Regions from separate parts of the Paraburkholderia sp. SECH4 genome, predicted to be linked through region 3. Evidence: riboswitches for the same ligand, from Rfam matches in the RefSeq annotation. Region 3 holds a riboswitch; each other region holds the start of a gene.

What was found. Region 3 has a riboswitch for cobalamin ahead of M0D67_RS33995 (TonB-dependent receptor). Riboswitches for the same ligand answer to the same signal wherever they lie in the genome.
Region 1: linked by a shared signal. The riboswitch ahead of M0D67_RS17140 (oxidoreductase) and the one ahead of M0D67_RS33995 (TonB-dependent receptor) in region 3 are both predicted to bind cobalamin.
Region 2: linked by a shared signal. The riboswitch ahead of cobW (cobalamin biosynthesis protein CobW) and the one ahead of M0D67_RS33995 (TonB-dependent receptor) in region 3 are both predicted to bind cobalamin.

What each region holds. Positions count from the first base shown of each region.
Region 1 is NZ_JALOCP010000011.1:85,153-94,779, reverse strand. Features, by position in the region: gene M0D67_RS17165 (polyamine ABC transporter substrate-binding protein) at 1-317, shown strand, start outside; gene cobM (precorrin-4 C(11)-methyltransferase) at 337-1,065, opposite strand; gene M0D67_RS17155 (cobalt-precorrin-6A reductase) at 1,112-1,834, opposite strand; gene M0D67_RS17150 (cobalt-precorrin-5B (C(1))-methyltransferase) at 1,831-2,919, opposite strand; gene cbiE (precorrin-6y C5,15-methyltransferase (decarboxylating) subunit CbiE) at 2,919-4,265, opposite strand; cobalamin riboswitch at 4,350-4,529, shown strand; gene M0D67_RS17140 (oxidoreductase) at 4,622-6,232, shown strand; gene M0D67_RS17135 (precorrin-8X methylmutase) at 6,225-6,851, shown strand; gene M0D67_RS17130 (precorrin-2 C(20)-methyltransferase) at 6,852-7,583, shown strand; gene cobJ (precorrin-3B C(17)-methyltransferase) at 7,571-9,361, shown strand; gene M0D67_RS17120 (AAA family ATPase) at 9,435-9,627, opposite strand, start outside.
Region 2 is NZ_JALOCP010000068.1:3,745-13,371, reverse strand. Features, by position in the region: gene M0D67_RS40400 (CHASE2 domain-containing protein) at 1-118, shown strand, start outside; gene M0D67_RS40395 (DUF4136 domain-containing protein) at 153-749, shown strand; gene bluB (5,6-dimethylbenzimidazole synthase) at 772-1,431, opposite strand; gene M0D67_RS40385 (cobyrinate a,c-diamide synthase) at 1,415-2,713, opposite strand; gene cobO (cob(I)yrinic acid a,c-diamide adenosyltransferase) at 2,717-3,319, opposite strand; gene M0D67_RS42205 (cobalamin biosynthesis protein) at 3,316-3,828, opposite strand; partial or broken gene cobA (uroporphyrinogen-III C-methyltransferase) at 3,868-4,584, opposite strand; cobalamin riboswitch at 4,808-5,036, opposite strand; cobalamin riboswitch at 5,116-5,389, shown strand; gene cobW (cobalamin biosynthesis protein CobW) at 5,574-6,677, shown strand; gene cobN (cobaltochelatase subunit CobN) at 6,684-9,627, shown strand, end outside.
Region 3 is NZ_JALOCP010000038.1:11,718-21,344, forward strand. Features, by position in the region: gene M0D67_RS33970 (SIMPL domain-containing protein) at 97-828, opposite strand; gene M0D67_RS33975 (EVE domain-containing protein) at 1,025-1,483, opposite strand; RNA gene ssrS (6S RNA) at 1,575-1,756, opposite strand; gene M0D67_RS33985 (cell division protein ZapA) at 1,850-2,161, opposite strand; gene M0D67_RS33990 (hypothetical protein) at 2,158-2,514, opposite strand; cobalamin riboswitch at 2,722-2,979, shown strand; gene M0D67_RS33995 (TonB-dependent receptor) at 3,070-4,965, shown strand; gene M0D67_RS34000 (iron ABC transporter permease) at 4,993-6,048, shown strand; gene M0D67_RS34005 (ABC transporter ATP-binding protein) at 6,045-6,884, shown strand; gene cobT (nicotinate-nucleotide--dimethylbenzimidazole phosphoribosyltransferase) at 6,922-7,983, shown strand; gene M0D67_RS34015 (adenosylcobinamide-GDP ribazoletransferase) at 8,047-8,823, shown strand; gene cobC (alpha-ribazole phosphatase) at 8,808-9,398, shown strand; gene M0D67_RS34025 (Fic family protein) at 9,609-9,627, shown strand, end outside.

The sequences.
Region 1 (9,627 bases), on a different contig from region 3:
ACTTCATCCCTCAAGGCGGCGCGCCGGTCTGGTTCGACATGATGGCGATCCCGAAAGATGCGCCGCATCCGGAGGCGGCGCTCGACTGGATCAACTACATCGAGCGCCCCGAGGTTCATGCCGGGATCACCAATGCGGTGTTCTATCCGAATGCGGACGCCGCCGCGCGCAAATTCGTGCGGCCGGAAATTCTCAACGATCCGACCGTGTACCCGCCTGAGTCCGTGTTGAAAACGCTGTTTCTGCTCAAGCCCTTGCCCGCTCAGATCAAACGTCTGGAGGGCAGGTTGTGGGCGCAGTTGAAAACAGGGGGATAACGAATCGGCGGTGTACGGATCAGCCGCCTTTCGCGTACAACGTCGACTCCGCGAATCCTTCAGCCGCCAGCACCTGTCCCACCAGGATCAGCGCAGTCCGCTCTATGTTGGTGGACTGCACTTTGCCGACGATATCGTCGAGCGTGCCGGTGATCTTTTCTTCATCCGGCCAGCTCGCACGATAGATCACCGCGATCGGACACGCGCCGCCGTAATGCGGCCGTAGTTCATCGACGATGCGGGCAAGATGGCGCACGCCGAGGTGAATCGCCATCGTCGCGCGATGTCTCGCGAGGTCGGCGAGTTGTTCGCCGTCCGGCATCGTCGTTTTGCTTGCAAAGCGCGTGAGGATCAGCGTCTGCGAAATATTGGGCAAGGTGAGTTCGCAGCCGAGGGTCGCCGCGCATGCCGCGGTTGCCGTCACGCCCGGTACGATCTCGTAGCGAATGTCGAGTTCGCGAAGTCTGCGGATCTGCTCGCCGATCGCGCCATACAAGGACGGGTCGCCGGAATGCACGCGTGCCACGTCCTGGCCTTTGTCGTGTGCGGCCTTGAGTAAGGCGACGATCTGATCGAGGTCGAGCTCGGCGGTATTGACGACTTGCTCCGCGCTATGCCCCTCTAACACAGCGGCCGGCACCAGGGAGCCGGCGTACAGGATCACCGGGCAGCCACGCACGAGGCGCTGCCCTTTCACCGTGATCAGTTCCGGGTCGCCGGGACCCGCGCCGATAAAAAACACCGTCATTCACTACTCCATGATTCGTTTGGCCGGCATGACATGCATGCGCCATTTAACCTATGACTTGCAATGCTTCCAGCAAGTCGGCCACGCTTGCAAAATCGCGATCGACTGCGGGCAATGCAGGGCGCCGCAGCATGACGACCGGCAAGCCGCGTTCGCGCGCGACTTCGAGTTTCGCTTCCGTGGCGCTGCCACCGCTGTTTTTGCTGACGACGACATCGAATGCTTCCGCGCTGAACAGCGCTCGCTCCCCTTCGAGCGTAAACGGCCCGCGTGTCGCCAGAATCCGCGCACGTGGATTGGCTTCGTGTGCGTCGAGGCAGCGTATTGTCCAGAACTGCTGCGGCGGGATTTCGTCGAGATGCGCGAGCGGTTCGCGTCCGAGCGTGAACAGTGGCCGCTTGAATGAAGAAAGCGCGGCCGTAAGTTCGGTCCAATCGTCGACCATGCGCCAGTCGTCGCCAGCTTGCGGCTGCCAGCCCTCGCGGCGCAGCGCCCAGCACGGTACCTGCACGGCGCCGCTCGCTTTCGCGGCATTGGCGCTGATCTGCGCGGCGTACGGATGTGTCGCGTCGATCACGAGGCTAATGCGTCTGTCCTCGATATAACGCGCCAACCCTTCGCTGCCACCGAAGCCGCCCACGCGCACCTCGCATGACAGATCGTCCGGCACCTTGCCAAGGCCCGCGAGACTGTACACATGCTCAGGGCCGAGCTGTCTGGCGATCCGCAAAGCGTCGCCGGTGCCGCCGAGCAGCAGGACCCGCATTATTGCGCGGCTCCGATCAGATTGCCCTGGCGATCGATCGCAAACATTTCGACCGCGACCTGCGGCGGCACGATAGCGCGCGCGACGGCCAGCGCGTGACGGCAGACGATATCGCCGAGTGGTACCTGCCGCGCGTGAGCCAACGCGACCGCCTGCTGACTCGTATTGGCGGCGAGGATCGCCGCCTGCAACGCGTCGTCGGCGCCATACTCCGCAGCCCAGGTCGCAAGCCGTTCCAGATCGATGCTCGAATTGCGGCTATGCAGATCGAGATGCCCGGCCGCCAGTTTGCTGAGTTTGCCGAAGCCGCCGCACACGCTCAAGCGCTCGACCGGCGCACGCTTCATATGCTTGAGCACCGCGCCGACGAAGTCGCCCATTTCGATCAGCGCGATGTCCGGCAGACCGTAATGCGCGCGCATCGCGTCTTCGCTTGCGTTGCCGGTGCAGGCCGCGAGATGCAGGTAACCGTTCGCCCGCGCGACGTCGATGCCCTGATGAATCGATGCGATATAGGCCGAGCACGAGAACGGCCGGACGATGCCGGTAGTGCCGAGAATCGACAAGCCGCCGAGAATGCCGAGGCGCGGGTTCATCGTTTTCAGTGCAAGTGCTTCGCCGCCTTCGACGCCGATCGTCACTTCGAAGCCGCCGCCGTACCCATGTTCCGCCGCGAGCTCGGTCAGATGCTCGGTCATCATCTTGCGCGGGACCGGATTGATCGCTGGTTCGCCGACGGGCAGCGTGAGGCCGGCGCGCGTCACGGTGCCAACGCCTGGCCCTGCGCGGAAGATCACACCCGGTTCGGCAAGCAGTCGCACGCGGGCGAATACGATCGCGCCGTGTGTCACGTCGGGGTCGTCGCCAGCGTCTTTCACCGTGCCCGCTTCCGCGCCGTCGGCGGTCAGGCGGCAGAACACCAGCGGCATCGGCACATGCTGGCCCTTCGGCAACACGATCTCCGCGACCTCGCTGACGATACCCGCGAGCAACAGACGCGCGGCCGCGAGCGACGTCGCGGTGGCGCAACTGCCGGTCGTGTAGCCGCTACGCAGCGGCGCGGGTTGTTCGGGCGTCTCTTCGCGCATTACGGGTGGGGTGGTGAGTCTGCGGGGGTGGCTGAGGTGCCGGATGTGCAAATGGCGGCATTGATGCCACTAGCGGCGTTCGTGCTGCTCGTATTGCTCGTGCTGTTCGCGCCGCTCGCACGGAACGTGCCGTCGGCGCCGTCAGCCAGCTTCGTGACCTCCAGCAGCGTGATCGGCAGCGCCTGGCGCCACGTATCGAAGCCGCCAAGCGGCTGTGCGTCGGCCAGCGCAATGCGGGTCAACGTGCCACCGTGTTGCTCACGCCACGCTGCCAGCGCGGCCTCGCCTTGCAAGGTCACGGCATTGGCAACCAGACGTCCGCCGTCGCGCAGACGCGCCCAGCACGCGTCGAGCACGCCCGGCACCGTCACGCCACCGCCGATGAACACGGCATCCGGCACAGCCAATCCTTCCAGCGCATCAGGCGCGCGGCCAGCCACCAGTTGCAGACCCGGCACGCCCAACGCATCGCGATTGTGCTCGATGAACCGCTGCCGCTCCGCGTGCCCTTCGATCGCAATCGCGCGGCAGGTCGGGTGCGCGCGCATCCATTCGATGCCGATCGAGCCGCTGCCCGCGCCCACGTCCCATAGCAATTCGCCGGGCGTCGGCGCGAGGCGTGCCAGCGTGATCGCGCGGACGTCGCGCTTGGTCAACTGACCGTCGTGGCGAAAGGCGTCGTCGGGCAAGCCGACGGTCAGCGGCAAACGCGGGGCGCCTTCCGTTGCACGGCATTCAAGCGCGATCAGGTTCAACGCTGCCACTTCGCCCGCAGACCACTGGTCCGCACGGCCATCGATACACCGCTCCAGATCGCCGCCCAAATGTTCCAGCACGGTCATCCGGGTCGCGCCGAAACCGCGCGCATTCAGCAGTTCGGCCAGCGCGGCGGGCGTGCGCCCATCGGCACTCAGCACGAAGACGCGCGCGCCGTCGTGCAGATGAGCATTCAGCGTCGGCAATGGCCTTCCCACCAGCGAAACCGTGGCGACGTCCTGCAACGGCCAGCCAAGCCGCGCGGCCGCCAGCGACAACGACGACGGCGCCGGCAATACCCGCAACTCGCCTGCCGGCAACTGCCGCGCGAGGGTCGCGCCGACGCCGAACAGCATCGGATCCCCACTCGCCAGCACACACACCGACCCCGTACGCTCGGCCAGCAAAGGCGCGAGATCGAACGGCCTGGGCCATGCCTCACGGCGCGCGGCGAGGCGTGCGGGCAGCATCGCCAGATGACGTTCGCCGCCATAAACCACCGACGCTTCCAGCAAAGCACGCCGCGCGGGCCTCCCCAAGCCGGCGAAGCCGTCATCGCCTATGCCCACCACGGTCAGCCACGCCGGCATGCATCCATCCTCATTCTGTATCTTCAAATAATGCGCTGTGCCACGCCGATCAAAGCGTCCAGCCTCGTTGTGCTGTTCGAAAAAAGGCATAATACAGCCGCCGGTGCCCTTCGGGGCCGAAGAGGGAACACAGTGTTGCTGTGGCTGCCCCCGCAACTGTATGCAGCGAGTCCGCCTGCGCTCCGCGCCACTGGTTCGACCGGGAAGGCCGCGGCGGACCATGACCTGCCAGCCAGGAGACCTGCCGGCCAGACTGTTCGTGCCAGCCTACATCGGGCGGGGTGTACCGATGCCGCAGCAATCGCCGCTTTGCGGCTTGCTCGGGCCGTCGCGCGACGCTAAACCCGGTGTCCGTCTTGAATCAAGCTTCGCCCTCCACTGCTTTGCCCGATGCGGCCCTCGCGCTGCGGCCCTCGGCGTGCCCGGGGCTGCTGCGCATCGTCGCGGCGCGCGATGGGGGGATTTGCCGGATCAAATTGCCCGGCGGTGAGTTGAGCGCGGCGCAGGCCGCGGTGATCGCCGACGTCAGCGAGCGGCATGCGGCCGGTGTGGTCGAGCTGACCAATCGCGCGAATCTGCAGGTGCGTGGCGTGCGAAGCGGGCATGAAGCGGCGTTGATCGCGGCGCTGGTCGATGCGGGGCTTGGGCCGATTCGGGCGACCGGTGCGGTGGATGCTGACAGCTTGCTGCTAAAGACCTTGGCAAATACTTCAACCGCATCTCGGTTCGGCGCAGCGGATGCTTCGAATACGCGACCGACGACCGCACGACAAGCTCCTACCGCAATTTCGGCGTCCGCTGCGGACGATGTGCGCAATGTGATGGTGAGCCCAACTGCCGGGCGCGATCCATTTGCGCTGTTCGATACGAGGCCGCTTTGCGTCGAACTGCTCACGTTGCTGCAATCCGAAGCGCGTTTCGCGGCGCTATCGCCCAAATTCGCGCTACTGCTCGATGGTGGTGAGCGTCTTGCCAGACTCGATCATCCACATGATGTCTGGCTCGCGGCGACGCAAGCTGAAGACGGTGTGCGATTTGTGCTTGGATTGGCAGGTTGTCCGCCTGCTGTGGCGAACGCGGACGTTGACGTCAATGCCGATGCCGATGCCGATGCCTTCCCGCATATCGCGCGTACCGGCTCGCATAGCGCCGTTGACCATCCTCATCCGAATTACGCAGGCGCTCTCGCCGCAGTGCTGCCCGCGCAAGTCACAGACCTCGTCCGCGCGCTGCTGCATACGTTCCTCGATCTGGCCGCCCCAGATGCCACGCGCATGCGTCACCTGCTCGCCACGCATCCCGTCGACGCGCTATTGCAGCACGCTCAAACGTACGTCGATTTCCCACTGTCACGCGACACATCGCTTGCAAACTGGCTACGCCCCACGGCCGCCGATACCACGCTGCGACTCGGCGCGCACGCACAGCGAGTCGTGGGAATGCTGCACGTAGGCGGCCAACCGCCGCTCGGACGCCTCGACGCCACGACCTTGCGCGGCCTCGCCACGCTCTCGCAACAGCAAGGCAACGGCACGCTGCGCATCACGCCCTGGCAAAGCGTGTTACTACCGGATATCGCAGCCGATGCCGCACCCACCGTGCTCGCTGAAATGAACGCGCTAGGCCTCGCATGCGATCCAGCGCAGCCTATGACACGTCTGATCGCCTGCGCCGGTTCCACAGGCTGTGCAAAAAGCCTCGCCGACACCAAAGCCGATGCGTTACGGCTAGCAGATCGCTTACCCGACGGCGTCGACGTCCATCTGAGCGGCTGTCCGCGCTCATGCGCTGCCGCACATTGCGCGCCGTACACGCTGCTGGCTGCGGCGCCCGGCATCTACGACCTTTATCGACGCGACGGCCAGCCGGGTTTCGGCTCGCGCGTCGCGCACCAACTTACGATCGAACAAGCCGCCGACATGCTCGCCCCATTGGCATACCCGGCCCGGAGCCCCTCAGATGCTTGATTACATTCGCGACGGTCAGGAGATCTATCGCCAATCCTTCGCGACGATACGTGCGGAGGCCGACTTGTCGCGCATCCCTGCCGACCTCGAGAAACTCGCGGTGCGCGTGATCCATGCCTGCGGCATGGTCGACGTCGTTGAAGATCTTCAGTTTTCCGAAGGCGCAGGCACCGCGGGCCGTACGGCACTGGCGCAAGGCGCGCCGATTCTGTGCGATGCCGGCATGGTGGCGCAAGGCATCACGCGCGCACGCCTGCCCGCGAACAACGACGTGATTTGCACGCTGACGCATCAGGACGTGCCCGCACTCGCACGCGAACTCGGCAATACGCGCTCGGCGGCTGCGCTCGAATTGTGGCGGGCCCGGCTGGCCGGCAGCGTCGTCGTGATCGGCAATGCGCCGACCGCCCTCTTTCACTTGCTCGACATGCTCGATGCCGGCGCAGCAAAACCCGCACTGATCCTAGGTTTTCCGGTCGGTTTTGTCGGCGCGGCCGAATCGAAAGCGATGCTTGCCGAAGACAGTCGCGGCGTGCCCTACGTCGTGGTTCACGGTCGACGCGGCGGCAGCGCGATGGCCGCCGCTGCCGTGAACGCACTGGCGACGGAGGTCGAGTAAATGACGGTGCAAGGACGTTTATTCGGACTGGGCGTGGGCCCCGGCGACCCTGAGCTCATCACACTGAAAGCGCTGCGCTTGCTGAAAGCGGCACCCGTGGTCGCGTATTTCGTCGCAAAGGGTAAGAAGGGCAACGCCTTCAGCATCATCGAGGCGCATCTGCATGACGCTCAACAGCATCTGCCGCTCGTTTATCCCGTCACGACCGAAGCGCTCGAACCGCCGCTTTCGTATGAAGTGATCATCGCCGACTTCTATGACACCGCGGCGGAGGTCGTCGCCGGCCATCTCGACGCGGGCCGCGACGTAGCGGTGATTTGCGAGGGCGATCCGTTTTTCTACGGCTCGTACATGTATTTGCACGACCGCCTCGCGGCGCGTTTCGAAGCCGAAGTCGTGCCCGGCGTGTGCTCGATGCTCGGCGGTGCAGCGGTACTCGGCTCGCCGCTGGTGTATCGCAATCAGAGTTTGTCGGTGCTCTCCGGCGTGTTGCCTGAAGACGAACTGCGGCGGCGTCTCGCCGATGCCGACGCTGCCGTCATCATGAAACTCGGCCGCAATTTCGATAAGGTGCGGCGCGTGCTCGGCGAACTGGGACTCGCGCATCGTGCGCTTTATGTCGAACGCGCGACCATGGGCAATCAGCGCATCGTGCCGCTTGACGAAGTCGACCCGATGGCCTCGCCGTATTTTTCGCTGCTCGTGGTGCCGGGGGAAAAATGGCAAGGTTGACGCCGCCCGCGATCGTGATTCTCGGTGCGGGCGCGCTGGAGACCGCACGGCGTATCCAGATGTTGTATGCCGGTTGCCAGGTGCATGCCTTGCAGGGCCGAGTCGAGGCTGACGTCTCATACACGGAACTCCGCACGCATCTGTGTGATCTGTATGCGCGCGGTACGCCGATCATCGCGTTGTGCGCCGCCGGGATCGTGATTCGTTGCGTCGCGCCCTTGTTGTCGAATAAGGGCGTCGAGCCGCCGGTGCTGGCCGTTGCAGAAGATGGGAGTGCGGTCGTGCCCTTGCTCGGTGGACTTGCGGGAGTCAACGTGATGGCTCGCGAGATTGCGGCTGCGTTGAACGTGTCGCCTGCGATTACAACGAGTGGCGAACTGCGCTTTGGAACGTGTGTGCTCAATCCGCCTGAGGGCTATGCGCTTGCCGATATAGCGCAAGGCAAGCGCTTCGTGTCTGATCTGCTGGCGGGTGAAAGCACGCGCATCGAGGGTGAAGCGCCGTGGCTCGATGACGCGCAATTGCCTCGCTCTGAATCCGCACGTCTCGCGATCCGCGTGACGCCACGTGCGTGGGATGGGCGGGATGATGAGTTGGTGATTCATCCGCGGAGTGTGGTGGCGGCAGTGACCGTGCCGAGTGCCGCTGCGCATTCCAATACGGATACGGACCTCGGCGCAAATTCCGGTGCTGATTCGCAGACGGCTTCCGGCGCTCGAATCGCCGCGCTGGTACAAGAGGCATTGGACGCGCACGGTCTTGCACCACTCTCGCTCGCGGCATTGCTGGTTCCTTCCGAACACATGGCAAACCCGGCGCTCGCCGATGCCGCGGCGAGCCTGAACGTGCCGCTGCGTTTTGCCCAGGCGGGCCCGGAGGACGGCGAGCCGCCGAGCAATTTGCTGCATGCCGCGCTGCGCGTGCCTTATCAAACCTTGCATGACGACGCGGACGCAGGGGTTGCACTCGCGTTGGCCGCGTTGGCAATCGACCCGGACACGATTGGCCGTACGCGCGGCCGCTTGACCGTGATCGGCCTCGGCCCCGGCAGCGCCGATCTGATGGTGCCCGCCGCACGAACGGCGCTGAACGAAGCCACCGATATTCTCGGCTACGAAACCTACGTGAAAATGGCCGGCCCCTTGCGTGCCGACCAACGCGTACACGGCACGGACAATCGCGAAGAGATGCAGCGGGCGCGCCATGCGTTCGAACTCGCGAGCACTGGACGGTCAGTGGTGATGGTGTCGTCGGGCGATCCCGGCGTGTTTGCGATGGCGGCAGCGGTGCTTGAAGCGCTCGAAGAAGGCGCTTCGACGAACGCTGACTGGCGCTCGGTCCAACTCGCCATCGTGCCGGGAGTGTCCGCTGCCATGGCAACTGCGGCGCAAGCCGGCGCGCCGTTAGGCCATGACTTCTGCATGCTGTCGTTATCCGACAATCTGAAACCGTGGACCATCATCGAAAAGCGCCTTCGGCATGCGGCCGAAGCGGATCTGGTGATGGCGTTCTACAACCCGATCTCTCGCGCACGGCCGTGGCAATTGGATAAAGCGCTGGACATCGTGCGGGACTATCGCGCTGCCGCGACGAAAGTCGTGCTCGGCCGCGATATCGGTAGACCCGGCAGCACACTACGCACGATCACGCTCGGTGAACTGCGCTCGTCCGATGTGGATATGCGCACGATGGTGATCGTGGGGTCATCGACGACACGCGCGTTTGCTAACGGTGTCGATGGCGGGGAATGGGTTTACACGCCGCGGTGGTATGAGTGAGCACAGTGGGTTATTTTCGCCCCATCCCCCTCACCATTGCCTCCATTTGCACCCCATCCGCCCGCGCGATGCCCTATGCCGCCACCTTCAAATCCTCAATCGCCCGCTGCCTGACGCCCAGATCATCCCAAAGCTCCGGATGGCACGTGAATACCAGAATCTGATGCCGCGTAGCCGCATCGATCAACGCCCGCTTGATCGCATCGCGCCGGGTGGCATCGGTATGCACGGCTGCGTCGTCGAGCATTAGCAAGGTGGGACGGCCT
Region 2 (9,627 bases), on a different contig from region 3:
GCGCCATGGCGGCGATGTCGAGGTGGTCAGCGCGCCGGGCAAGGGGACCGCGTTTACGATTTCCCTGCCGGCACTCGACGAAGCGCAAGCCGACGTGCCCACAATGCCACGCTCATGACTATGAACACTCATCTTATCGAAGCGAGAAGCCGGTGAAAGCGATATTGATCTGTGCTGCGCTGGCCGCGGCGAGTCTGACTGGATGCGCCGGTTTGAACGCCGATGTGCACACGGCGAATCCCTCGGCCGTGCTGCAGGGCGAGCGCACCTATACGATTGCGCGCATGCCGTCGCAGGATGTCAGCGCGGATCATCCGCAATTTGAAACGATGCTGCGCGATGAGCTGGCGAAGAACGGCTTCACCGATTCGGCGGGCAAGTCCGCGCGCTATTTGCTGTCGATTGCGTATGACACGCGGCCGGCCGCAATCGGCGTGGGCGCGAAGGACTGCGCGCCAGGCGTGTGCGAACGCTCGCCCGAACCGCCGTTTTCGCTATTCGGCGGACGCGCTTATCAGCACGCGCTGACGCTGCGGTTTTTCGAGCAGTCGAGCGGACAGGAAGTCTACAAGGTGAGCGCGGCCAGCAGCGATCGCGATGCCGACCCGCTGCATGCGATGCCGGTGCTGGTGAAAAGCGCGCTGGCAAAATTTCCGTTCGATGCGCCGCCCGACTGGCGCGTGAAACTGCGAACCGATCAGGCGGGCGGCGTGCCGGATGTGGTTTCGGTCAAGCCTGTTCAGCCGTAGCAGTCAGAGGTCTGCGCCCCCGTTATTCCGGCGCTTTGTCGTCTGCCGGCCAGCGATTTTCGAACACGCAATCGGCGAGCGGCATGCGGCTCGCCCAGCGTTCGGTTTCCAGCATCGGCTCGCTATAGAACTGATCGACGTGGCCGAGACACAGGATCGCCACCGGCCGTGCGCCCTCGGGCATATGCAGCAGCGTACGCACCGTGTCGACGTCGAATAGCGACACCCAGCCCATTCCCAGACCTTCCGCCCGTGCGGCCAGCCACATGTTCTGGATCGCGCACGCCACGGAAGCCAGGTCCATTTCCGGCAAGGTGCGGCGTCCGAAGATGTGACGCTCGCGGCCGTCCATCAGCGCCATCACCAGCAGTTCGCCGCATTCCAGCATGCCTTCCACTTTCAGCTTCATGAACTCTTCGCGACGCTTGCCGAGTGCGTCGGCGGTGGCGAGGCGTTCGCTTTCGACGCTCGCGTGCAGCGCCGTGCGCAAAGCCGGGTCGGTAATGCGCGCGATGCGCCATGGCTGCATGAAGCCGACGCTCGGCGCATGATGCGCCGCATCGAGCAGGCGTTGCAGCACGGCAGGGTCAACCGGGTCGCGCACGAAATGGCGCATGTCGCGCCGCTCGTAAATCGCGCGGTAGACGGCTTCGCGTTCGGAATCGTTAAAAGGCTTCGCCATGGAACAGGGCGGCCGTGAAGGCCGGGTTGGAGGGCCAATAAGCATGCATATAGGTTGCCACGATCGAGCCGGCGCGGAATACGGCCTCGCCGGGGGCATCGTTATTTGGCCGGGTGGCTGAACGCAGCGGCGTGAGCGGCGTCGTCAGCTTTGAGTAGTGAAATGTGTGGCCGGTCATTGAACCGTGCAGGCTGTCGATCTGTTGCATGCCGAGCGCGGTGAAGCGCGTTTGCATTGTTGCATGGCCGGGCAGCAGGCCGAGCATCGGCGTTGTGGTGCCGCCCGTGTCGGTCAACTGTTCAAGCAGGTAGAGCATACCGCCGCATTCGGCGACGACCGGTTTGCCTGCTGCAGCATGCGCGAGAATCGTTGCGGCACTGCGCAGATTGCGGGCGAGCAATTCCGCATGCAGTTCGGGATAGCCGCCTGGCAGGTACAGGGCGTCGGCATGCTCCGGCAGCGCTTCATCGGCGAGCGGTGAGAAATAATCGATGTGCGCGCCGAGTGTCGCCAACAGCGTGACGTTGGCCGGATAGATGAACGAGAATGCGGCATCGCGCGCAATGGCGATGCGCTTGCCTTCCAGAAGACGCGGCGGTGCTTCTTCTATAGGCGTGCCGAATTCGACCGGCGGCGGCAATTTGGCCAGCGCGGTTTGCGCGAGCGCATCGGCGGCGCGATCCAGACGTGTGTCAAGATCGTCGATCTCCGCCGCCTGATGCAAGCCGAGATGGCGGTCGGGCAGCTCGATCTCGTCGTTGCCGCTGATGTGCCCGCACCAGCGCAGGTCCGGCGGCAAAGTCTCTTCAAGCATTTGCGCGTGCCTTGGCGAACCGACGCGATTGGCGAGCACGCCGTAAAACGGTACCTCCGGCCTGAATTGCGCAAGGCCGAAAGCGACCGCGCCGAAGGTCTGCGCCATGGCTTTCGCCGAAATCACCGCGAGTACCGGCACGCCGAATGTGGTTGCCAGATCTGCGCTGCTCGGCGTGCCGTCGAACAGACCCATCACGCCTTCGATCAGAATCAGATCCGCTTCGGCGGCCGCCTGCGCGAGCAGATTGCGACAGGCCGACTCACCCACCATCCACAGATCGAGCGACAGGACTGGCGCCCCGCTGGCACGCGCCAGGATCATCGGGTCGAGAAAGTCGGGGCCGGTCTTGAATACGCGCACGCGTCGCCCCTGTCGCCGATGGTAGCGAGCCAGACCCGCGGTAATCGTGGTCTTGCCTTGGCCCGACGCGGGCGCGCTAATGAACAGGGCGGGGCACGCGGACATCGCTCAGAACTCCACGCCACGCTGCGCTTTCACGCCTTGCTCGCGATACGGGTGCTTGACGATGCGCATTTCGGTGACGAGGTCGGCGGCTTCGATCAGCGCGTCCGGCGCGTGACGGCCGGTCACCACCACGTGCAGCATCGCCGCGCGCGCGTTCAGTACCGACAGTACTTCGTCGAGCGGCAGGTATTCGTATTTCAGCACGGTGTTCAGTTCGTCGAGGATCACCATCTGATAGTCGCCGCTTTCGATCATGCGACGTGCTTCGTTCCACCCTTTGCGCGCGGTGGCGATGTCGGCGTCGCGATTCTGCGTGTTCCAGGTGTAGCCGTCGCCCATCGTGACGAAGTCGCAATTGGCGATTGCGCCGAGGAAGTCGCGCTCCGACGTATGCAGCGCGCCCTTGATGAATTGCACGACGCCGAGGCGCATGCCGTGCCCGAGCACGCGCACGGCCATGCCGAACGCTGCGGTGGTTTTGCCTTTGCCGGTGCCGGTATTGACGATAAGCAGACCTTTTTCGACGGTGGCGCTGGCCTGCTTTTTCTCATGGCCCTCGCGCCGGCGTTCGGTCATGCGCTGATGGGATTCGGGATCGGTCTTCATGGGAGGTCCTGTTCTTGAGCGTCGGTGTTTGTGTGTTCGCGGGCGGGGCGGGCGGTGGTCGATGCTATCGCGACTGTGACGCCGGCGTGTACGGTTTTGCGCACGAGTAGCCGTGCGTTGGGGGTGTCGGCTGCAGACGAGGCAACTGGGGTAATTGATCCAACCGATGCATGGGCCGCACCAGGTACGCTGGCTGCACCAGATTCGGCCGCCGCAGCGAGCAAGGCGCACGGCTCACAGACGCCGTCTATGCCGAGATGCTCGCGTGCGGCCGCCGACGGATCGTCCACGGAGATCGCCGCAATTTGCTCGCGGCTGAACAGCTTCAGCGGCAGCGCATGACGTGCGCAGAATTCGAGTAAGCCGGCTTCCTGGGCTTTGACGTCGACCGAGGCGATCGTGCTGATTTCGTCGAATGGATGCGAGCCGAGCGTGGCACGTACAGCCGTTTCGATTTCCTCGGCGGAGCTGTGCAAACGACAACCGATACCGACCGTTAGCGTTTTCATTGCGTGTCCGCGGGGTTCGCTGCCAACATTCACCGCATGCCGCGCCAACGCCAGCGACGCCACACCGCCGATCACCACGATCGCCGGCGAGCCGAGCCCGGCGCGCGAGACCGTATCCGCGAACTCGCCGAGCCGCGCGAGCGCATGCCGTTGCTCGGGGCGCGTAGCCGATTCGATCGCCGCGCACGGCGTATCGGCGCTCATCCCGGCCGCGAGCAACGCGTCGACGATTTCGTTCAGCCGCCGCATGCCCATGTAAATCACCAGCGTCATCCGCGTGGCGACGAGCGCGGCCCAGTCCGGCTCGCCGCTGCCGGCGCCGTGTCCGGTGACGAACACCACACCTTGCGCGTGATCGCGATGCGTCACAGGAATGCCGATTGCCGCGGGCGCCGCAATCCCGGCGGTGATGCCGTTGATCACGTCCACGCGGATGCCCGCGGCATGTAGCGCTTGCTGTTCTTCGCCGCCACGGCCGAACACGAACGGATCGCCGCCTTTCAAACGGGCGACGCTGCGTCCCGCCTGCAGATGTTCGAGCATTTGCGCGACGATGCCGGCCTGCGGCGTCGACGGATGCCCGCCACGTTTGCCGACGTACACGACCAGCGCGTCGGCGCGCGCGAACTGCAGCACGTCGGGGTTCACCAGATCGTCGACCAGGACCACATCGGCTTGCGCCAACGCGCGCGTTGCCTTGAGCGTCATCAGTTCGACATCGCCGGGGCCGGCGCCGATCAGCCAGGCGCGGCTCATTGCGGCGTGCATGGCGTGCGCCATGTCGTGATAAACGGAAACGGATGAGGCTCGATGAGGCCGGAGGCGACGGAAATTGAGGTCATGCGGTGCTACGGATTACGCGCGACGAATAACGCTGCTCGCCGCGTTTCTCACAGGGAAACGCCAACGGCCGCGCGACGTCGTGCTTCAGCGCCTTCACATCCGTCCCTCGCGGATTCCGGCGGCCGGCAGCGTGACGTTCGCTGCCTCCGCGTCTGGCCGGTATCCGGGCTGGCGGCCTCATGCGTTTTGCCTTCCCGTCCGGATTCGTCGGACAGTGGCATCAAAAACGCATGCGCGATGCGAAAGCACCGCAGGTCGCTTACCGTTGCGGGGACAGCACAGGTTGAGCGCAGCGAGCGCGGCCTGTTTCCCGTTTAACTGCACATGCGAACGCATATGCGGGCACCAAACGCGCGCATACGATAGCACACGGCGGGCCGCGCCGGCACTGTGGAAAGGCCTTGCCGCAGCCCGCGGTTCCTTGACGGCACGGGGCGCTCGGCCTACACTCGCACGCACTTTGGTGCTCGCGTGCGCGCTCGTGCGCATGCAGTTAAACGGGAAACAGGGTGCCCACCTGCAATGGACCGGGTCAACCTGTGCTGCCCCCGCAACGGTAAGCGAAAAGCGGTGCGTTCAAGAGCGCCGCGGAGCCGGCTTCGATGTCCACGCGCAAGGCCGCGTCGGCATATAACCACTGGGCGAGAAACCACTCGTCCGGGAAGGGGAAGCGGCGCTTTCGCCAGCCCGGATACCGGCCAGACTACGAAGAACGACCATCGCGGGGATGCGGTGGCGCGTTCATGACCTCATTCTCGTTTTCTGTTTTTCGGTTGCCTCGGCAACGCCGTTGTTCGTCCCCGTGTCTGGTTAATGTCGTGGTTTGGGGCATGTGCCCCGTTTGCCCAACCTGTACACAATGCGCCGGCGTGCACGAGCAGCTCCTACGGATGGACCTCACGATGCAAACTCAAATGCGCAAGATCCCCGTCACCATCGTCACGGGCTTTCTCGGCAGCGGCAAGACCACGCTGCTGCGGCACATTCTTCAGCATGCGGGCGGCAAGCGCATCGCGGTGATCGTCAACGAGTTCGGCGAACTCGGCATCGACGGGGAAATCCTCAAGGGTTGCGGCATCGGCTGCGATGAAAACGGCGTCGAAACCGAAGGGCAACTGTATGAACTCGCGAACGGCTGCCTGTGCTGCACCGTGCAGGAAGAGTTTTTCCCGGTGATGGAAAAGCTGGTGGAGCGCCGCGAGCAGATCGATCATGTATTGATCGAGACGTCCGGCCTCGCATTGCCGAAGCCGCTGGTCCAGGCGTTCAACTGGCCGCAGATCAAGAATAGCTTTACCGTCGACGCGGTCGTTACCGTGGTTGACGGCCCGGCCGCGGCGAGCGGCCAGTTCGCCGACAACCCGGTCGCCGTGGATGCGCAACGCAAGGCCGATCCGAATCTCGATCACGAATCGCCGTTGCACGAATTGTTCGAAGACCAATTGTCGGCGGCCGATCTGGTGATTCTGAACAAAACGGATCTGCTCGACGACGCGCAGCAGGCTTCTGTCGAGGCCACCATCCGCGAAGAAATTCCGCCGCAAGTGAAGATCGTGCGCGCGCAGATGGGTCAACTCGACCTGCATACGCTGCTGGGCCTTGAAGCGGCGTCGGAAGAAACGATTCATCTGCGCCACGACCATCACGGTTCGGCCGAAGACGCCGATCACCATCACGACGAGTTCGATTCGGTGGTGGTGCACGCGAATGTTTCGTCGCGCGAAGCCGTGATCGCCGCGTTGCAGGGCCTCGTCGAAACCAACACGATTTACCGCGTGAAAGGGTTCGCGGCGTTGCCGGGTGCGGCGATGCGCTTGGTGATCCAGGGCGTGGGCCGTCGTTTCGATAGTTATTTCGACCGGCGCTGGCAAGCGGGTGAAACGGGCGCAGAGCAACAAAGCCGCTTCGTGCTGATCGGCGAAGACCTCGACCAGGCCGCGCTGCAACAGGCATTCGACGCTGCGTTGGGCGCCGTCGCGAACAGCGCCCAGCCGCAACAGGCGTAACCTGTCATGCATCTGCTGCGCACTACGCCGGGCGGTTTTGTCGACGATACACAGGGCGTGATCCGGATCGATCAACGGCCCGCCGATATCGTGGTGCTCAGCTCCGCGGATACCACGCTGTCGTTGCTCGCGAGCGTGTTTCCTCGTCTGGGCGCGGGTTTTCCGAGCGTGCGGCTTGCGAACGTCACGTATTTGCGGCAACCGGCTTCGGTCGATTTCTATGTCGAAGACGTGTTGCAGCATGCGCGTGTCGTGGTGGTCGATCATCTCGGCGGCGAGGCGTACTGGCCGTACGGCATCGAACAGGTGGTCGCGCTCGCCGAGCGCAAGCAGCAGACGCTCGCGATGTTCTCCGGCGATCTGCAGGAAGACCCGAATCTCCTCGCGCGCAGCACCGCCGACGCCGATCTGTGTCATCAGCTATGGCGCTATCTGCGTGAAGGCGGCCCGCAGAATGCCGAGGCGTTCCTGCGCTTTCTCGCGTACCGCGCGCTTGGCTGGGGGCGCGAGCCTGCGCTGCCGCGCGCGTTGCCTGCCGCGACGCTCTACCATCCCGAACGCGACACGCCGACCATTGCCGACTGGCAGGCGCGCTGGCGGGAGGGCGCGCCGGTCGCTGCGATTCTGTTCTACAAGGCGCATCTGCAAGCGGCCAACACGGCCGTGTTCGACGCCCTGATCGATGCGCTCGAAGCGCAAGGCCTGAATCCGCTGCCGATCGCGATTACCTCGCTTAAAGACGCGATGAGCCGCGACGTCGTACAGCAGTTGTGCGCGCAACATGATGTCGCGCTGGTGCTGAATACAACCGCATTCGCCGCGTCCGCTATCGATGACCCCGAGCCGCTTGCGCTCGCCGGCGACGCGCCGGTGATGCAGGTGATCCTGAGCGGCGGCAATCGCGAGGATTGGGTCAAGGACAATCAGGGCCTCAACTCGCGCGATATCGCCATGCATATTGCGCTGCCGGAAGTGGACGGCCGCATCATCACGCGGGCGATCAGCTTCAAGGGCCTCGCCTATCGTTGTCCGCATACCGAAGTCGACGTGGTCCGCTACCAACCGGACCTCGAACGCGTCGGCTTTCTGGCCGAATTGAGCCGCCGCTGGTGCCGTCTGCGCACGCTCGATAACGCGGACAAGAAACTTGCGCTGATCCTCGCCAACTATCCGATGAGCGAAGGGCGCATCGGCAATGGCGTAGGGCTCGACACCCCGGCCTCGGTGGTCGGCATTCTGTCCATGTTGCGCGATGAGGGATATCGCGTGGCCGAGCTGCTCGCCGACGGTGACGCGCTGTTGAAGAAGCTGACCGAAGGCGTGACCAACGATCCGGTCGTGCGTGACTTGCGGCCTGCGTTGCAAAGCCTCGCGCTCGACGACTATCTTGTGTACTTCAATGCGTTGCCCGCCGAAGCTCGCAATGCGCTGAACGCGCGTTGGGGCTCACCCGAGCAGGATCCGACACTGCGGCGCGGCCGTTTCATGATCGCGGGCTGGCGTTGCGGGCAGGTGTTCGTTGGGATTCAGCCGTCGCGTTCGCGCGAGCAGGGCGATTACGCGAGCTATCACGACGCTGAACTCGTGCCGCCGCATGCGTATCTGGCGTTCTATTTCTGGCTGCGTCATCAGTTCGGCATCGACGCGGTCGTGCATGTCGGCAAGCACGGCAATCTCGAATGGCTGCCCGGCAAGAGCGTCGCGTTGAGCGATGCCTGCTGGCCCGATCTGATTCTCGGCCCGATGCCGCATCTGTATCCGTTCATCGTCAACGATCCGGGCGAGGGCAGTCAGGCGAAGCGTCGCGCGCAGGCCGTCATCATCGATCACCTGATGCCGCCGCTCACGCGCGCCGAAAGTTACGGGCCGTTGCAGGACCTCGAGCGCCAGGTCGACGAATACTATGAAGCACTGATGGTCGACCCGCGCCGCTCGAAGCTGTTGAGGCGCACCATTCTCGCGACCATCGTCGAGCATAAGCTGCATGACGAGTTGAGTCTTGCGGAGCCGAACGGCCAGGACGATGAAGATGCGCTGCTGACGCGCGTCGATGCGTGGCTGTGCGAGTTGAAGGAGGCGCAGATTCGCGACGGCTTGCATACGTTCGGGCAGTCGCCTGAGGGTGTGCAGCGGCGCGATACGTTGCTGGCGCTGGGGCGCTTTCCGGTCGGCGATGGCCAGGGCGGCAAGGCTGGTTTGATCGACGCGTTGGCGCGCGATCTGCTGATGGATCATCTGTTCGATCCGTTGTCGGTGGACTGGGCTGCGGCGTGGGACGGTCCACGTCCTGAGGTATTGCAGCGGGTGAGCGATGCGCCCTGGCGGCATTGTGGCGATACACGCGAGCGTCTGGAACTGCTGGCGGCTGAGATGTTGCGTGAAGTGTGCGGCCATGAAACGTCCGATGCGGCGCCCGCAAGCGGAACTTTGCCGCAAGCCGAACGCGTGATCGAACGTCTGCGCAACGACGTATTGCCGCGGCTCGACGCCTGCGGTCCGCAGGAAATGCTGAACCTGAAGCGCGGCCTTGAGGGGCGTTTCGTGCCGCCGGGGCCGAGCGGTTCGCCGTCGCGCGGACGGCCCGACGTGCTGCCTACCGGCCGCAATTTCTATTCGGTCGATACGCGCGCAGTGCCGACGCAAGCGGCATGGTCGCTCGGTTTGAAATCCGCGCAGCAGTTGATTGAACGGCATTTGCAGGAGAAGGGCGACTATCCGCGCGCGATCGGCCTCTCGGTATGGGGCACCGCGACCATGCGCACCGGTGGCGACGATATCGCCCAGGCACTCGCTTTACTCGGCGTGCGGCCGAAGTGGGCTCCAGGCAGTCATCGCGTGACCGATTTCGAAATCATGCCGATCGAGGCCTTCGACCGGCCGCGTATCGACGTCACGTTGCGCGTATCCGGCTTTTTCCGCGATGCCTTCGCGAACGTGATGCATCTGTTCG
Region 3 (9,627 bases):
TACGTTTTATCGTAGTGAGCTGAGTAGCCAATGGAAAAAAGCCACGGCATGCCGTGGCTTTTTTTCATTGCAGCGGTACTTCTGGCGTAAAACGCGCTACTTCATCTGCACCGAGCCCGACACATTGACTGTTACCGTCGACGTGCCGCCTTCGATCGGCACCGGCGCGGATGCCTTAGCATCGGCACCCATTGCACGTGCGCTCATCATCATCATCGGACGGGGCATGACGCCGTTGTGGCCGACGTTGACTTCACGAATCGAATAGCCGTTGTAGCCGAACGCCTGCGCCGAAGAAGCGGCTTGCTCGCGGAACGACTTGATGGCTTCACCGGTGAGCTTCTGCTCCGCTGCACGCTGCGCTTCAGGCGACAGCGAGAACTGCACGTTGCCGACCTGCATGATCGATGCCATCTGGCCTGCGAGTTTCGACGCCGCGGCGAAGTCGTGCGACTCGAGCACAACTTCAGTACGGCCGCGCCATGCGGAAATGCGGCCGTCACGATCGGTGGACGGGTAGATAGAGAAGGAGCCGGTGCGAGCTGTTACGCCGTTCACGCCCTTGGCTTTTTGCAGCGCTGCGTCGGCGCGTTGGTTCAGCGTGGAGGTGAGCGCGGACGGATCGCTCGCTTCCTGCTCGTAGAACAGCGTGATATCGACGACGTCTTGCGGCACCTCAGCGCTTGCCTGTGCATTCAGCGACAGCACGCCGGCGGGCTGATACTGCGTCACGCCTTGCGCGCGGGCCATGGCCGGCGTCAGTGCGAACGCGGCAGGGGCGGCGCATACGAGAGCGAGAGCGAGTGCACGTGCGGTGTTTTTCGTCATTTTTGGACTCCTTGCTTGAACAGGTTGTGCACGATTGGAGCGAACTCCATGCGATGGCACAACGTTTGCGAGTCCGTTAGGCGCTTGTAACCTGAGCTTGGTTCCCTAATTTGACGTTTGCTCAACGTTTGCTTTCATCCGCGCACAGACTTGCGCGTGAAACAAGCCGCAACGGATCACATGTGCGTATGCAACGTTAAACAAGACGTTTGGTGATGAAGCGCCATTCAGCTTCGGTCACCGGCGTGATCGACAGGCGGTTGCCTTTGACGAGCACACGCATGTCCTTCAATTCCTCATGCTCGCGCAGCGCGGCAAGCGGAATCAACGGGATCTTCTTCTTGAACACCACATCGACGAGTAGCCAGCGCGGCGTTTCCTGCGACGACTTCGGGTCGTAGTAGGGGCTCTTCTTATCGAATTGAGTGGGGTCCGGATACGCGGTGGACGATACCTCCGCGAGCCCCGCAATGCCTGGCTCCGGACAACTCGAGTGATAGAACAGCACACCGTCGCCGACCTGCATCGTGTCGCGCATGAAGTTGCGCGCCTGATAGTTGCGCACGCCAGTCCACGGCAACGTATGGTGCGGTGCCTGGGCAAGATGGTCGATGCTTGCTTCGTCCGGTTCGGACTTCATTAGCCAGTAGCGCATGAATCGAATTGAACGTTAAAGGTTTGATACAGCAAGAAAAATCGAGGCCCAAAGAAAAACGGCACCGAACCGAAGTCCGATGCCGTTTGAATAGGTCCCCGCCTTAGCCGCTAGGCCGGCATCCTGAACCGGGGGTTCAGAATTGGTCGCAGTTAGCAGCACTTCGGGTACATCAGACAGAGTGACGCGCACACCCGTGCTACAAATTTCCACAACCGTGCACATGGCATTGGTTCAAGGAATATATGACCTTGGCGAACCAGGCAGGGAAGTCAAACCGATTGAATTCAAAACGTTTGCATGAATCTTTGCTCATGCACCTCGTTTGAATCCGCAGCCGATCTCAGGACCGGCTACAAGATACTTTTACATGCTGTACTGCTGAATCACAGTACCCAGTTGCTCGTTCATCTGGTGCATTGTACGCCGGATTTCTTCAGCGGGAAATGCTTCTCCGTGCCGCACGCTGCTTTGCAGCTTAAGCAGTTCCGATGCCAGCGACAGCGCGGCCATGACGGCAATGCGATCCGTGCCGCGCACGTTGCTGCTATTGCGGATCTTCGACATCTCGGCGTCGACGCGTGCAACCGCTTCAAGCAGCGCGCCTTCAGTTTCCGGCGAGCAGGCGAGACGATAGGGCACGCCGAGAATCGATACTTCGATCTGCTTGGTGGTCATGCATTTTCTCCATGGCGGGTGACGTCGCTCTCCGCTTCTTCCTCATGCGGCGCGGCCTCGAGCAGATCGAGCTGATTATCAGGCTCGCTGTGCGCGCGGGCCCGCGGCAGTTTTTCGAGGATCGCATTGAGGCGCACCTGTGCGTCGTCGATCTTTGCCGACAGCGCGTCGCGTTCCGCCTGCAGCGCATCGCGCTCCTCGCGCATCAGCGCGAGTTCCGTGCGTGTGGCCTCTGCTTCGGCACGCGTTTGGGCGAGCTGATCTTCGAGCGCGAGCCGCGCTTCATTGTGGCGTTGGCTGATCGTAATCAGCTTGCCGATATTCTGTGAAAGTGTTTCGAGTTCGGTGAGCATCTGCTGCGTCCTCTAAAGACATCGCATTTTAGCGCGGAATGTCGCAGGTTCCGACAATTGTCTCGTTTCGAGACGTAACAACATCGCTTTGTGCCGGCTTTTATCGACCATATGATGAAAAACAACTCATGCATCGGACAATAACCTGCACTTAACAGAACAGTTTGCGCACGGATTAACCATTCTTGACGGACCTGAAGGCCGCTCCTAAACTGGCCGCACTTTGGTGCTCGCGCACGCTTTTCCACAGTGTGCGCAGTTAAACGGGAAGCAGGGCGCGCGCCTCGTCTGAACGCGCTAACCTGCGCTGCCCCCGCAACGGTAAGCGACCGCATTCGTCATGCAGGTCGATCCTGATCGCGTGTTTGAAGCTGAACACGCGAGTGTGCCACTGCGCGTCACGCGTGGGAAGGCGGGATCGATGTGTCGCCAGCCCGAATACCGGCCAGAGGGAGAGGTTCGTTCCCGCGCAAACGTAAAACAACGCGGGCGCCTCGTTACGCATCGGCCCGCGGGGAAGCGGGCCGCGCACGCTATCCACAGGAATGTCATCCCATGCTGTCCCCCATCGCTCGCGCGGCGTTGCTCGCCTTTGCGAGCCTGCCGCTCGTCGTGCATGCGCAAGCTGCTGCTGCTTCTTCGTCGCCGTCTTCTTCTTCTGCCGATACGGGGGCGACCGGTTCGTCACCCGCGGTGTTGTCGCCCGTTGTCGTGACCGCGGAGCGCGGGCCGCAACCGCTCGCCGATGCGATCCCACAGACCACGCTGTTCGATCAGCAGGACATCGCCGATACGACCGCGACCGATTTGCCCGGTCTGCTGCAACTCGCGCCCGGCGCGCAAATTTCGCGCACCGGTGGCCCGGGCTCCACGACGAGTCTGTTTCTGCGCGGCGCGTCGTCGACGCAATCGCTTTTGCTGATCGACGGCGTACGGGTCGACTCCGTGAGCCTGGGCGCGCCGCAACTCGCGCAGATTCCGCTCGACCAGATCGATCACGTCGAAGTGGTGAATGGCAACGTGTCCGCGCTTTACGGCTCCGGCGCAATTGGCGGCGTGGTGCAGGTGTTCACCAAAGACGGCGGCGACCATCCGCCGCGTTTCAATTTTTCGGTGGGCTATGGCAGCTATCACACGCAGACGCAGCAAGCCGGTGTGAACGGCGCGCTGGATAAAGACGGCAACACCACCTTCAGCATTTCGCTCGCGCGCTCGAAAGACGACGGTTTTTCGTCGCTCAATCCGTCACAGGCACCCAACGCGAATCCGAACGCGAACGGCTATCTGAACGAAAGCATCTCGGCTTCGCTGCGTCACAAGTTCAGCGACAAGTGGGACGCGGGCGTCACCTATTTCCAGTCGAACGGCAATAACAGCTACGACAACGCGTACGGTGTGCCGACCGATCTGAACAACCTCTACAGCAAAGTGCGCCAGGTGTCGGTGTTCGCGAACGGCAAACTGACCGACTGGTGGACCACGCACTTCATCGTTTCCGAAGGCGACGACCGCAGCGTGGCGAATACCAACGGCATCTACAACGGCCGCTTCGATACCGACAATCGCCAGTACACGTGGCAAAACGATTTCGCGCTCGCCGCGCAGCAGAAACTGCAGGTCGGCTATGAGCATCTGGACCAGAGCCTCGACTCGGATACGTTCGCCGCTCCCGACCGGCATGTGGATTCGGGCTTTGTCGGCTACACGGGGCGCTTTGGGCGCAATCAGATTCAGGCCAACGTGCGGCGCGATCAGTATTCCGATTTCGGCGGGGCGAACAGTTACTATCTCGGCTACGGTTTCGACATCACCGAGCATTGGAAGGCGACTGCAAGCTATTCGGATTCATTCCGCGCGCCGAGCTTCGACGATCTGTACTATCCGCTCAGCGGCAATCCGTCGATTCAACCGGAGCGCAGCCATTCGATCGAAGCAGCGTTGCAGTACGCGTCGAACGCGCTTGGTGTGATGCGTCTGAGCGCGTTCCAGACGCGTTATTCGAATCTGATCGACTACGAGCAGGTTACGCCCGGCATCTATCTGGCCGAGAACGTCGGCCGTGCGAAGGTGCAGGGGCTCGAAGGATCGTGGAGCGGCCATGTGGGCAAGACGGATGTGCGCGCGTCGGTAACGCTGCAGAATCCCGTCGACCTCGATAGCGATACCGATCTGGTGCGGCGTGCAAGGCGCTTCGCGTCGCTGGCGGTGAATCGCAGCATTGCCGGGTGGCGTGTCGGCGGCGAGTGGATCGTCAGCGGCGCCCGTGAAGATAGCAGCGGCACGCTGGGCGGCTATGGCGGGGTGAATCTGTCGGCGCGCTATAACATCACGAAGGCGTGGTATGTCGCCGCGCAGATCCAGAACCTGTTGAACAAGGACTATGAAACGGCCTACTCGTATAACTCGCCGCGGCGCGGTGCGTATGTCACGGTCGGTTGGCAGCAGCAGTGACGAACGTATTTGCATGAGAACGCGCCGATGAACCGTAGCTCGAGCCCGATGTCCACGACCACGTTGCGCGTGATGAGCGCGAAGCGCGCGGCCGCGATCTGGCTCGTGCTCGCGGCAGTCGCGCTGGTTGTGCTGATGGCGTCGCTCGCGTTGGGCAGCGTGTCGCTCGCGCCAGCGCGCGTGTTGGCGGCGTTGCTGCCGTCGCACGCGTCGCATGTCGAGTCCGGCGATCTTGCCGGTGAGATCGTGCGCACGCTGCGTTTGCCGCGCGCGCTGGCCGGCTTCGCGTGCGGCGCGTTGCTTGCGCTGGCCGGTGCGCTGCTGCAAGTGCTGTTGCGCAACCCGTTGGCCGAACCCTACGTATTAGGCGTCTCCGGCGGCGCGGCGACATTCGCGCTGGTCGCGATGATCGCCGGTTGTGCGTGGTGGATCGTCGATGCCAGCGCGTTCGCCGGCGCCTTCGTGTCGATCCTGCTGGTGCTTGGCCTCGCACGCCGTGAGTTGTGGCGAGGCGAGCCGCAGGATACGTCGCCGCGTTTGCTGCTGACCGGCGCGGTGATCGCGGCCGGCTGGGGCGCCGTCATCACCCTGTTGCTCAACCTTGCGCCGGACAATCGGTTGCGCGGCATGCTGTTCTGGCTGACCGGCGATCTGAACGGCGGCGCGATGCCATGGACGGCGCTCGCCGCGCTCGTCATCGTGCTGGTGGCGATCGTGCCCGCAGCACCGCGTCTGAATGTGCTGCTGCGGGGCGACGCCGCCGCGCAGGCGCTCGGCGTTGCTGTGATGCCGCTGCGCTTGCGCGTGTATCTGGTGGCGTCGCTGGCGGCCGCCGCGGCTGTGACCACGGCCGGCACGATCGGTTTTGTCGGGCTCGTCGTGCCGCATATGCTGCGGCTCGCTTTCGGCAACGATCAGCGCATGCTGCTGCCAGCAGCGGCGCTCGGTGGTGGTGTCGCGGTGATGGGCGCGGACCTGATTGCGCGTACTGTGATCGCACCGGCGCAATTGCCGGTCGGCGTGATCACGTCGATCGTCGGCGTGCCCGTGTTCCTGTGGATGCTGTTGCGCAGGCGCCGATGATGAACGCACACAACGCCCCGCATTCGGCGCTTAGCGCGCAACGCCTGACCTTGCGTGCGGGCATGCGCACCTTGCTCGACGCGTTCACGCATACATTCTACGCAGGCGAGATCTGGTGCGTCGCGGGCCCCAACGGCGCGGGCAAGACGACCTTGCTATCCACGCTCGCCGGTCTGGCGCAGCCGTCGGCGGGTCATGTCGAACTCGACGGCGTGCGTCTCGCCGACTGGCAGCCATTGCCGCTCGCGCAGCGTCGCGCGCTGATGCCGCAAAGCGCTGCGGACGCCTTTAGCGCGAGTGTGCTCGACATCGTGATGCTGAACCGTTTTCCGCATCTGACCGGCTGGGGTTGGGAGGGTGAGGCCGATCGTGCTGCCGCGCATGCCGCGCTGAACGTTTTGGGACTCGCCGCATTCGCCGCGCGCGACGTGCTGTCGCTTTCGGGTGGCGAACGTCAACGCGTTGCTCTCGCAGGAGTGTTGTGCCAGGAAGCGCCGTTATTGCTGCTCGACGAACCGCTCTCGCATCTGGATCTGCACCATCAGATCGACTGTCTCGAAGCGCTGACCGCCTGGACGCGCGAACCTCGGCGTACAGTGATGTTTTCGTGCCACGACCTGAACCTGGCGCGCCGCTTCGCAACACATGCGCTGCTGCTCGACGGCAACGGCGGCGCGTATGCCGGACCGGTGCACGACGTGCTGACGCCCACGCTGACGAGCCGCGCGTTCGGCTATCCGTTGATTCTGATTCGCGACGGCGAGCATGAGGCGCTGATTCCCGCGCCGCGCTCGCGTCACGAATCGCCTGCGGCGCATGACACGCCGGCAGGCTAAGCGCTTTATAAAAACACTCTCTCTTTTAGAAACGTCTATGACTTCTTTGCCAGGTTTGCCGGAATTGACCGAAGTCGAACCGCTCGATCAAACGCTGCGTGCCGAACTGCAACACATCATCGATACCAAGACCAAGCCGCCCGGCAGTCTTGGGCGGCTGGAAACGCTCGCGCGCCAGATGGGGCTGATCCAGCGTACGACACACCCCACGGTCGAACGTCCGGCGATGATCGTGTTCGCCGGTGACCACGGTATTGCGCAGGAAGGCGTGAGTCCGTATCCGCAAGCGGTGACCGCGCAAATGGTCGCTAACTTTCTCACGGGCGGCGCGGCGATCAATGCCTTGAGCCGCGTCTCCGGCGTCGAGCTCGAAGTGGTCAACTCAGGCATTGCGACGCCGCTGCCGTCGACGGAGGGGCTCATCGACATTCCGGTTGCGGCCGGCACGCGCAACTTCGCGCACGAACCCGCCATGACGCACGAACAGGCACTTGCCGCGATGCAAGCGGGCGCGGCTCGTGTGCGGCATCACGCGGCGCTCGGCACCAATGTGATCGGCTTCGGCGAAATGGGCATTGCGAATACGTCGTCGGCCGCGTGTCTGATGAGCCGCTTGTGCGGCGTGCCGATCGACGAATGCGTCGGACGTGGCACGGGGCTCGACAACGCGGGGCTCGCAAAAAAGCGCAACGTACTCGCCTCCGCGCTCGCGCATCACGCCGTTTCCAATGATCCGCTCAAGGTGCTCGCCACCTTCGGCGGCTTCGAAATCGCCATGATGACGGGCGCATATCTCGCTGCCGCGCAAGCGCGTATGACGATCCTTGTCGACGGATTCATCGCGACCTCTGCGTTGCTGGTGGTCGATGCGTTCGCACCGAACGTCCGCGAGTATTGTGTGTTCGCGCATGCATCGAACGAGGCGGGGCATCGGCGCATGCTCGATCATTTCGGCGCGCTGCCATTGCTTTCGCTCGATATGCGTCTCGGCGAAGGCACCGGCGCGGTACTCGCGGTGCCGCTGCTGCGCGCGGCAGTGGCGTTCGTGAACGAAATGGCCAGCTTCGAATCGGCCGGTGTCGCAAATCGCGATGTGTAATCCGTTATACGAAGCGCTGTTGTACGACGCGCAGTCATTCAGAAGCGTGCGTCCGGCTCACTCATGAATCCGCTCGCTGAACTCCGCTATTTCTTCACGGCACTCGGCTATTTCACGCGCGTGCCGGTGCCGCGCTGGGTCGGCTATGAGCCGCACTATCTGAATGCGGCGGCGCGTTATTTCCCGCTCGTCGGTCTATTGGTCGGCGGATTGAGCGCGCTGGTTTATCTCGCGGCGTTGCATGTCTTTCCAGCGGGCGTGGCGGTGCTCCTGTCGATGGCGGTGTCGCTTCTCGTCACCGGCGCATTTCACGAGGACGGACTTGCCGATTGCGTCGATGCGTTCGGTGGCGCCTATACGCGCGAGGACGCGTTGCGCATCATGCATGATTCGCGCATCGGTGCTTTCGGCGCCATCGCGCTCGTGATCGCGCTAGCACTGAAGTGGCAAACGCTCACCGCGTTGCCGCCGATGCGCGCCGCAAGTCTGATGATTGCAGCGCATGCCGCGAGCCGTGTGTTCGCCATCAGCTATCTGGCCACACTCGACTACGTGCGCGCCGAAGGCAAAGCCAAACCGGTTGCGCAACGCTTGAGCGGCCCCGCGTTGCTCTGCGCAGCGGTGTTCGGTCTGCCGTTGTTGCTCTGGCCGAACTTGCTGGATTCGCCGAATTGGCGCTTCGCCGGCGTGACGCTCGCCGTACTGATGGCGCTGCGCTTTGCATTGGGCCGCTATTTCGTCAGACGCATCGGTGGCTACACCGGCGACTGCCTCGGCTTCGCGCAACAGATCTTTGAACTGAGCATCTACCTCGTGGGGCTCGCATGGATATCGTCCTGATCCGTCATCCTGCCGTCGCGCTCGATTCAGGGGTGTGCTACGGCCACAGCGACGTGGCGCTCGCCGAAGATGTCGAGGTATCGGCGAGTGCGCTTGCGTTGAAACTGGCGGCCTTGCAGATACCGCCGCCGCGTGTGTTGATGTCGAGCCCGTTGACGCGTTGCGCGACACTGGCCGCGGTCATGGCGAACGATTTCGGTTGCGCGCTCAGTCACGACGATCGTCTGAAGGAAATGAATTTCGGCGATTGGGAGGAGCAGCGTTGGGACGCAATCGATCGCGAGCTGCTCGACGCCTGGGCGGCTAACTTCGAGCACGCGCGTGCGCATGGCGGCGAGAGCGTCGCGCAATTCGTCGCGCGGGTGCGGGCGTGGTTCGACGCGTTTGCGCAGACACGCGAGTTGTCGCCCGCGTACGTGGTCACGCATGCCGGCGTCATGCGGGTGATCGCTTCGCTGGTGTTGGAGGTGCCGGTGGAAAGCTGTCTGCGCTGGTCGTTGGAGATGGCGGGGATTGTCTGGCTACGCCGGGATGATGAGACGCAGCAGTGGTCATTGGTGAGGTGGAATGTGTGAGGGAAGGGGCTTGGTCCCTGCAGCCCCCCGAATCGCGTCAGCTCAGCCTTATCCGTGACACTTTTTTTTCGGGAAATTTGTCGCGAAAACAGAAATCGTGACACTTTAAGACGTAAAAAGTGTCGCGATTCGCGCGATTTGTGCCACAATGTCATGAAAAAGTGTCGCGATTAGGATTTATTGCGACACATTGGCAAAAGGGTGGCGCGCATGAACAGCAGTGGCATCA